2 regions of the Kitasatospora sp. NPDC056327 genome follow, and region 1 is predicted to be linked to the other one. Evidence: riboswitches for the same ligand, from Rfam matches in the RefSeq annotation. Region 1 holds a riboswitch; the other holds the start of a gene.
What was found. Region 1 has a riboswitch for glycine ahead of gcvP (aminomethyl-transferring glycine dehydrogenase). Riboswitches for the same ligand answer to the same signal wherever they lie in the genome.

Region 1 (3,397 bases):
ATCTCCTTCTCGCTGAGCCCGGCGCGCTCGGCCTCGCCGACCGGGATCCGCTCGACCCGGACCCGCTCGTGGACCACCGGCACCCGGCGCTCCACCGGCTCGCTCGTCACGTAGGTGCGCAGCCGGGCGGTGCCGATGACCTGCCACTCGGTGGTGATGTCCAGACGCTCCTCGCGGCAGGTGACCTCCAGCGGGCCGGTGGGGGAGGACGCCGCCGGCCCGGCGGCCTCGGTGCGCGCCGCCTCCGGCCGGGCGGGCCCCGCCGCGGCGAGGTGGGCCGGGGCGCCGGCCGCGCCGGTCACCGGCTCCGGGCCGGCGGTCTGCGGGGCCTGGCTCTGCGGCCGCGGCTCGGTGCCCGGCTCCGGGGCACCGGGTGCCGCGGTGGTGGACGCGGGGGTGGCGACGGTCCGCACGTGGGCCTCCGGGGCGGGGTCGGACGGCTTGCCGAGGTCGGCGGCCGGGCTGGGGGCGGGGGAGTGGTGGAAGGTGAGCTGTCGGGCCGGGCGGGCCGCGCCGGTGCCGTTGGTCCCGGCGGCCGGGGCCGTGCCGTTGGACGGGGCCGCGCCGCCGGAGGGCGTCGGCCCGTTGTGGACGGCGGCGCCCGCCGCCGCGCCCGCCGCAGTGCCGGCCACCGCGGCGCCGCCCCGGCCCGCGGTGGTGCCGAAGTCCAGGTCGGCGGGCTCCGGGCCGGACCCCTCGCCCGTCGCGGGGCGGCCGTCCGCCGGGGTGTCCAGCCCGTAGTAGCGGTAGAGCTGGAGCTCCTGGGCGGGCGACAGGTGCTGGCCGACCCCGAAGTCCGGCGACTCCTTCACCAGGGACTTGTCGTAGGGGACCCGCAGCTCGTCGCCGGAGAACTCGCTCGTGGTCAGGGGCACGAAGGCGTCCCGGCCGAAGATGCCGGTCCGGACGGCGGCCCACTCGGGCCGGCCGGTGGCGTCGTCCAGGTACACCTCGTCGATGGTGCCGATCTTGTCCCCGTTGCGGTCGACCGCCTTGTGGCCGATGAGGTCCCGGGGATCGATGTCGGTCTGCACTCTTTCCTCCAGTGCGGTGATCGTGCGGGACTCCCGCAGGACGGTGGCCGGCCCGCCCGTCGCGTCCGCCTTTTCACACCAAAAGCCATCAACCCGGCCCGCGCGACCGGGGTGCGGCCGGACGGGCCCGGGGCTGGGCCGTCCGGGTCGGGGCCGCCGTCATGGGCGAAGCCGTCGAGTGACCTGACGCACCCGTGATCGCGGGGCCTCCCGCTGGTACCCTGGGCGCGACCGCCGAGCCCGCTCGGGAGAGTCCCCGACAGCGGAAACCGCTGGTCGGGGCGCCGAAGGAGCAACTCCTCCCCGGAATCTCTCAGGCATCCGTACCGTGCGGGATAGGTCACTCTGGAAAGCAGGGCAGGATCGCGGGCGAGGGAGCCGGCGGACCCCACCCTCACCGACGGTGCAAGCCGGCGGGGCGTCCCACGGCGCCCCGTGCGGGCGAAGCTCTCAGGTCCCGATGACAGAGGGGGAGGCCTGTCGGGTTCGTCCGACCGGGTCCTCCGCTGTTGTCCGCAGCGGCGAGGCAGCCCGGCGTGCGCACCCCCGCCGGTCCGTGACCAGGAGGCCTCGACCACCATGAACGCCCAGCCGAACTCGGGACGCCCCACCACCCCCGCGACCCTCACCGAGCTCGAACAGGCCAGCCCCTTCGAGAACCGCCACATCGGCCCCGACGCCGCCGCGCAGGAGAAGATGCTGGCCCAGGTCGGTTACGGCTCGCTGGACGAGCTGGCCACCACCGCCGTTCCCGAGGCGATCCGCTCGATCACGGCGCTCGACCTGCCCGCCGGCCGCAGCGAGGCCGAGGTCCTCGCCGAGCTGCGCGAGCTGGCCGGCCGTAACTCCGTGCTCACGTCGATGATCGGCCTGGGCTACTACGGCACCTTCACCCCGCCGGTGATCCTGCGCAACGTCATGGAGAACCCGGCCTGGTACACCGCGTACACCCCGTACCAGCCGGAGATCTCGCAGGGCCGCCTGGAGGCGCTGCTCAACTTCCAGACCGTGGTCTCCGACCTGACCGGCCTGCCCACCTCCGGCTCCTCCCTGCTGGACGAGGGCACCGCGGCCGCCGAGGCGATGGCCCTGGCCCGCCGGGTCACCAAGGTCAAGGGCGGCGTGTTCCTGGTCGACGCCGACACCCTGCCGCAGACCGTCGCGGTGATCAACACCCGCGCCGTGCCGACCGGTGTCGAGGTCGTCGTCGCGGACCTGTCCGACGGCATCCCGGCCGACATCGCCGAGCGCGGCGTCTTCGGCCTGCTGCTCCAGTACCCGGGCGCCACCGGTGCGGTCCGCGACCTCGCCCCGGTGATCGAGCAGGCCCACGGCCTGGGCGCGATCGTCGCCGTCGCCGCCGACCTGCTCGCGCTCACCCTGCTGAAGTCCCCGGGCGAGCTCGGCGCCGACATCGCCTGCGGCACCTCGCAGCGCTTCGGCGTGCCGATGGGCTTCGGCGGCCCGCACGCCGGCTACCTCGCGGTGCGCGCCGAGTACGCCCGCTCGCTCCCCGGCCGTCTGGTCGGCGTCTCGGTCGACGCCGACGGCAACCGCGCCTACCGCCTGGCGCTGCAGACCCGCGAGCAGCACATCCGCCGCGAGAAGGCGACCAGCAACATCTGCACCGCCCAGGTGCTGCTCGCCGTGATGGCCTCGATGTACGCCGTCTACCACGGTCCGGACGGACTGGCCGACATCGCCCGCCGCACCCACCGCTACGCCGCCGCCCTCGCCGAGGGCCTGCGGGCCGGCGGCGTGGAGCTGCTGCACGGCGAGTTCTTCGACACCGTCACCGCGGTCGTCCCGGGCCGCGCGGCCGGCATCGCCGCCGCCGCCCGCGCCAACGGCATCAACGTCTTCCAGGACGGCGAGGACCGGATCTCGGTCTCCACCGACGAGACCACCACCCGCGAGCACCTGGCGGGCGTCTGGGCCGCGTTCGGCGTCGAGGGCGCCGCGACGGCGGAGGACGCCGACGCGCTGCCCGCCGCGCTGCTGCGCGAGGACGAGTACCTGACGCACCCGGTCTTCCACAGCCACCGCTCGGAGACCGCCATGCTGCGCTACCTGCGCCGCCTGTCGGACCGGGACTACGCGCTGGACCGCGGCATGATCCCGCTGGGCTCCTGCACCATGAAGCTCAACGCCACCACCGAGATGGAGTCGGTGACCTGGCCGGAGTTCGGCCAGCTGCACCCCTTCGCCCCGGTCGACCAGGCCGAGGGCTTCCTCACCCTGATCCGCGGGCTGGAGCAGCAACTGGTCGAGGTGACCGGTTACGACGCCGTGTCCATCCAGCCGAACGCCGGCTCCCAGGGCGAGCTGGCCGGCCTGCTCGCCGTCCGGGCCTACCACCACGC
Region 2 (3,397 bases), on a different contig from region 1:
GGGCGAAGTTCTCGGAGGCGATCATCTCCAGGGTGGTCTGCTGGCGGTGCAGCTCGGCGTCGACCGCGGCGGCGATCTCCGGGTCGAGGGCGTGCAGGGACTGGTTCAGAACCGTCATGGTGGAGTCTTCCCGGGAGGAATGAGGGGGACGGGACCGGCCGGCGCGGGGCGGCCGCCGCTGCGCGGCCGCCCCGGCGGTGGCTCAGGCCGAGGGGTTGGTGAGCGCGGTGTACTCGTCGGCGCTCAGCAGCTTGCCGGCGGACTCGACGCGGACCTTGAACAGCCAGCCGCCCTCGAACGGGTCGCTGTTGACCAGGCTGTTGTCGTCGGCGACGGCGTCGTTGACCTCGACGACCACGCCGGTCACCGGCGAGTACAGGTCGCTGACCGACTTGGTCGACTCCAGCTCGCCACAGGTCTCGCCGGCGGTCACCTCGGCGTCGACGTCGGGCAGCTGCACGTAGACGATGTCGCCCAGGGCGTCGGCGGCGTGCTTGGTGATGCCGATCGTGGCGATCTCACCGGCGGCGGCGGTGGTCAGCCACTCGTGCTCCTCGGTGTACTGCAGGTGCTGGGGGTTGCTCATGGCGTCATTCTCCAGGATGGGAAGCGGGTACGGCGAAGCGGCCCGGCGCGCGGACGTGCCCCGCGTGGGAAAACAGGTGGGGCGGGGTCAGCGGGCGCGCTTGTAGAACGGCAGCGCGACGACCGTGACCGGCTCGTGCCGGCCGCGCACGTCCACCGCGACGGTGGTGCCGGGGGCCGCGTGCGCGGCGTCCACGTAGGCCATCGCGATCGGCTTCTCCAGGGTGGGGGAGGGCGCGCCGGAGGTGATCCGGCCGATCGGCCCGCCGTCGGCGGAGACCACGGTGTACTCGGCGCGCGGCACCCGCTTGCCCTCGGAGACCAGGCCGACCAGCACCCGCGGCGGCTTGGCCTCGGCCTCGGCGGCGGCCTTCTCCAGGGCCTTGCGGCCGACGAAGGCGCCGTCGTTGGTGGTCTTGTCGAAGCGGACGACCCGGCCCAGACCGGCGTCGAACGGGGTCAGGTCGGTGGAGAGCTCGTGGCCGTACAGCGGCATGCCGGCCTCCAGGCGCAGCGTGTCGCGGCAGGACAGGCCGCAGGGGACCAGACCGCGGTCGGCGCCGGCCGCGGTCAGCGCCTGCCAGACCTGCTCGGCGTCGCCCGGGTTGCAGAAGATCTCGAAGCCGTCCTCGCCGGTGTAGCCGGTGCGGGCGAGCAGCACGTCGCGGCCGGCCACCTGGGCGGGGAGGATCGCGTAGTACTTGAGGCCGGGCAGGTCGGCCTCGGTGGTGCCGGCCAGGATCGCGGTGGACTCCGGGCCCTGGACGGCGATCAGCGCGTAGGCGTCGCGGTCGTCGGAGACGACGGCGTTGTAGCCCTTGGCACGGGCGATCAGCTCGTCCAGCACCAGCTGGGCGTTGGAGGCGTTGGCGACGACCAGGAAGGCGTCCTCGCGCAGGCGGTAGACGATCAGGTCGTCCAGGATGCCGCCGTTCTCGGCGCAGATCATGGTGTAGCGGGCGCGCAGCTCGCCGAGCGCGGAGACGAAGCCGACCAGGGCGTGGTCCAGCATCTCGCCGGCCTGCGGGCCGGTGACGGTGATCTCGCCCATGTGCGACAGGTCGAACAGGCCGGCCCGGGTGCGGACCGCGAGGTGCTCCTCGCGCTCGCTGCCGTAGCGCAGCGGCATGTCCCAGCCGGCGAAGTCGGTCATGGTGGCGCCGAGGGCGCGGTGCAGCGCGTCGAGCGCGGTGAGGCGGAGGGACGACATGGCCAGGAACTCCTCGGTCGGGGCACTCAGGGGTGCGCGCGCCGGGACCGGCCCTGCTCGGGGGCGGCGGACCCTGCGCGCGGGCATGCGGCGGCTGGGTCTCCCCATCTGTCGTCGAACCTGAGAGCTTCACCGCCCCGCTGCCCGGTAGGGGACAGCATGGCGGCTTGCACCGTGGGTGGGCGCACGGCAGGGCCGTGCGCCGCTTTCCAGATCTGCCTAACCCGTGCGGTAGGGGTGCCTGAGAGATTCCGGGGAGGACTTGCTCCTTCGGCGCCGGCCGTGCCGCCTGGACGGGGGCACTCCGGACTCTCCCGCGCGGGTTCGAGCGGCCGGTATGGAGTTGGAGGGATCCGGGTGGTAGCCACCGCGGACGCGGACATCATGGCACGTCCGTGCGGATGAGGGGAGAGGGGCCTGCGTCACGTACGCCCTCCCGCCCCGCCGCGAGCAGCCGAAACGCTAGGCTGCGGGGATCGGCGAGCAGAGGGCGGTACAGCGGCGCATGGGGAACCCGGTGGAGCAGCAGGGGTGGGGCGGACCGGAGGCGGCGCCGCCGGGCGGCGCGTGGCCGGCCAACGAGCTGGAGCAGGTGCTCACCGCCGCGCTCGGCGACCCGGGCGCGACCCCCCGCGTGATCGAGGTGCTGGCGCGCAGCCAGGTGTGGATCCCGCTGCCGTCCGGCGGGGACCCGCAGGGGCGGTCGCTGGACCTGCCGGTGGTCGAGCTGGCCGGCGGCCCCTACGTCCCGGTGTACTCCTCGCAGGAGGTGTTCCTCCAGCAGGCACCGGGGATGCCGTTCGCGGTCGCGCCGGTGTGGGAGTTCGCCCGGGGGCTGCCGCTGGGCGTGGGCATCGCCGTCAATCCGGAGGCCCCGGTGGGCATCCCGGTGCCCCCGGAGGGCGTGGCCGAGCTGCGCCGCGGGCCGCGCGAGGACCGCTGGGAGGCCGCCCCCGACGCGCCGTCCGGCGGCCGGGTGGCACTGCGCGAGCCGGTGCCGGGCGAGGACCCGGAGGCCTTCCTGGCCGCCTGCCGCACGGAACTGGCGGGGCTGCCCGGGGTGCTGACCGCGCGGCGCGCGCTGGCCAGCGTCGAGGGCGAGCCGACCGTCATGTTCGTGGGGGTCCAGCTGGACCCGGCGGCCCCGGCCGACCCGGTTGCGGTGAACGGGGCATTGGGGCGAGCGCTGGGAACCGCGCCGCTGCCCGGCGGCGTCCACCTCGTACTGCTCGACCTCGCGGACGATCCGGTGGTCGACTGGTTGGTGAACCGGGTCGCGCCCTTCTACGTGCGGGGCTGACCGGGACGCCCGCCGTCCGTCCGGCACCCGCCGGGGCGGGTGGGGGTGCGGGAGCGGTGCGGACCCCCGCCACGTCGGCGTGGCGGCGGTCGGCGGCGCCCCATAGGGTGCGTGCTGACGGCCGCCGGGCCGACGGTGACGGACGAGGAACGAAGAGGCGCAGCGAGGTGGGCGCATGAGTGCGGGATCGGTAGCTGGCGGTGCACCGGGGCCCTGGGGCCAGGCGCCCACCGGACGCCCGGATCCGGGCGCGCTGGAGCGTGCCCTGCGCGAGGTGGCGCCGGAGCGCTACGAGGCCTACG

Region 2: another riboswitch for glycine. It lies ahead of gcvT (glycine cleavage system aminomethyltransferase GcvT); the one in region 1 lies ahead of gcvP (aminomethyl-transferring glycine dehydrogenase).

What each region holds. Positions count from the first base shown of each region.
Region 1 is NZ_JBHJRC010000077.1:4,361-7,757, forward strand. Features, by position in the region: gene ACFCX4_RS14075 (DUF2382 domain-containing protein) at 1-1,034, opposite strand, end outside; glycine riboswitch at 1,270-1,373, shown strand; gene gcvP (aminomethyl-transferring glycine dehydrogenase) at 1,614-3,397, shown strand, end outside.
Region 2 is NZ_JBHJRC010000297.1:2,748-6,144, forward strand. Features, by position in the region: gene glyA (serine hydroxymethyltransferase) at 1-118, opposite strand, end outside; gene gcvH (glycine cleavage system protein GcvH) at 203-586, opposite strand; gene gcvT (glycine cleavage system aminomethyltransferase GcvT) at 674-1,795, opposite strand; glycine riboswitch at 2,015-2,122, opposite strand; gene ACFCX4_RS30255 (enhanced serine sensitivity protein SseB) at 2,301-3,095, shown strand; gene ACFCX4_RS30260 (enhanced serine sensitivity protein SseB C-terminal domain-containing protein) at 3,271-3,397, shown strand, end outside.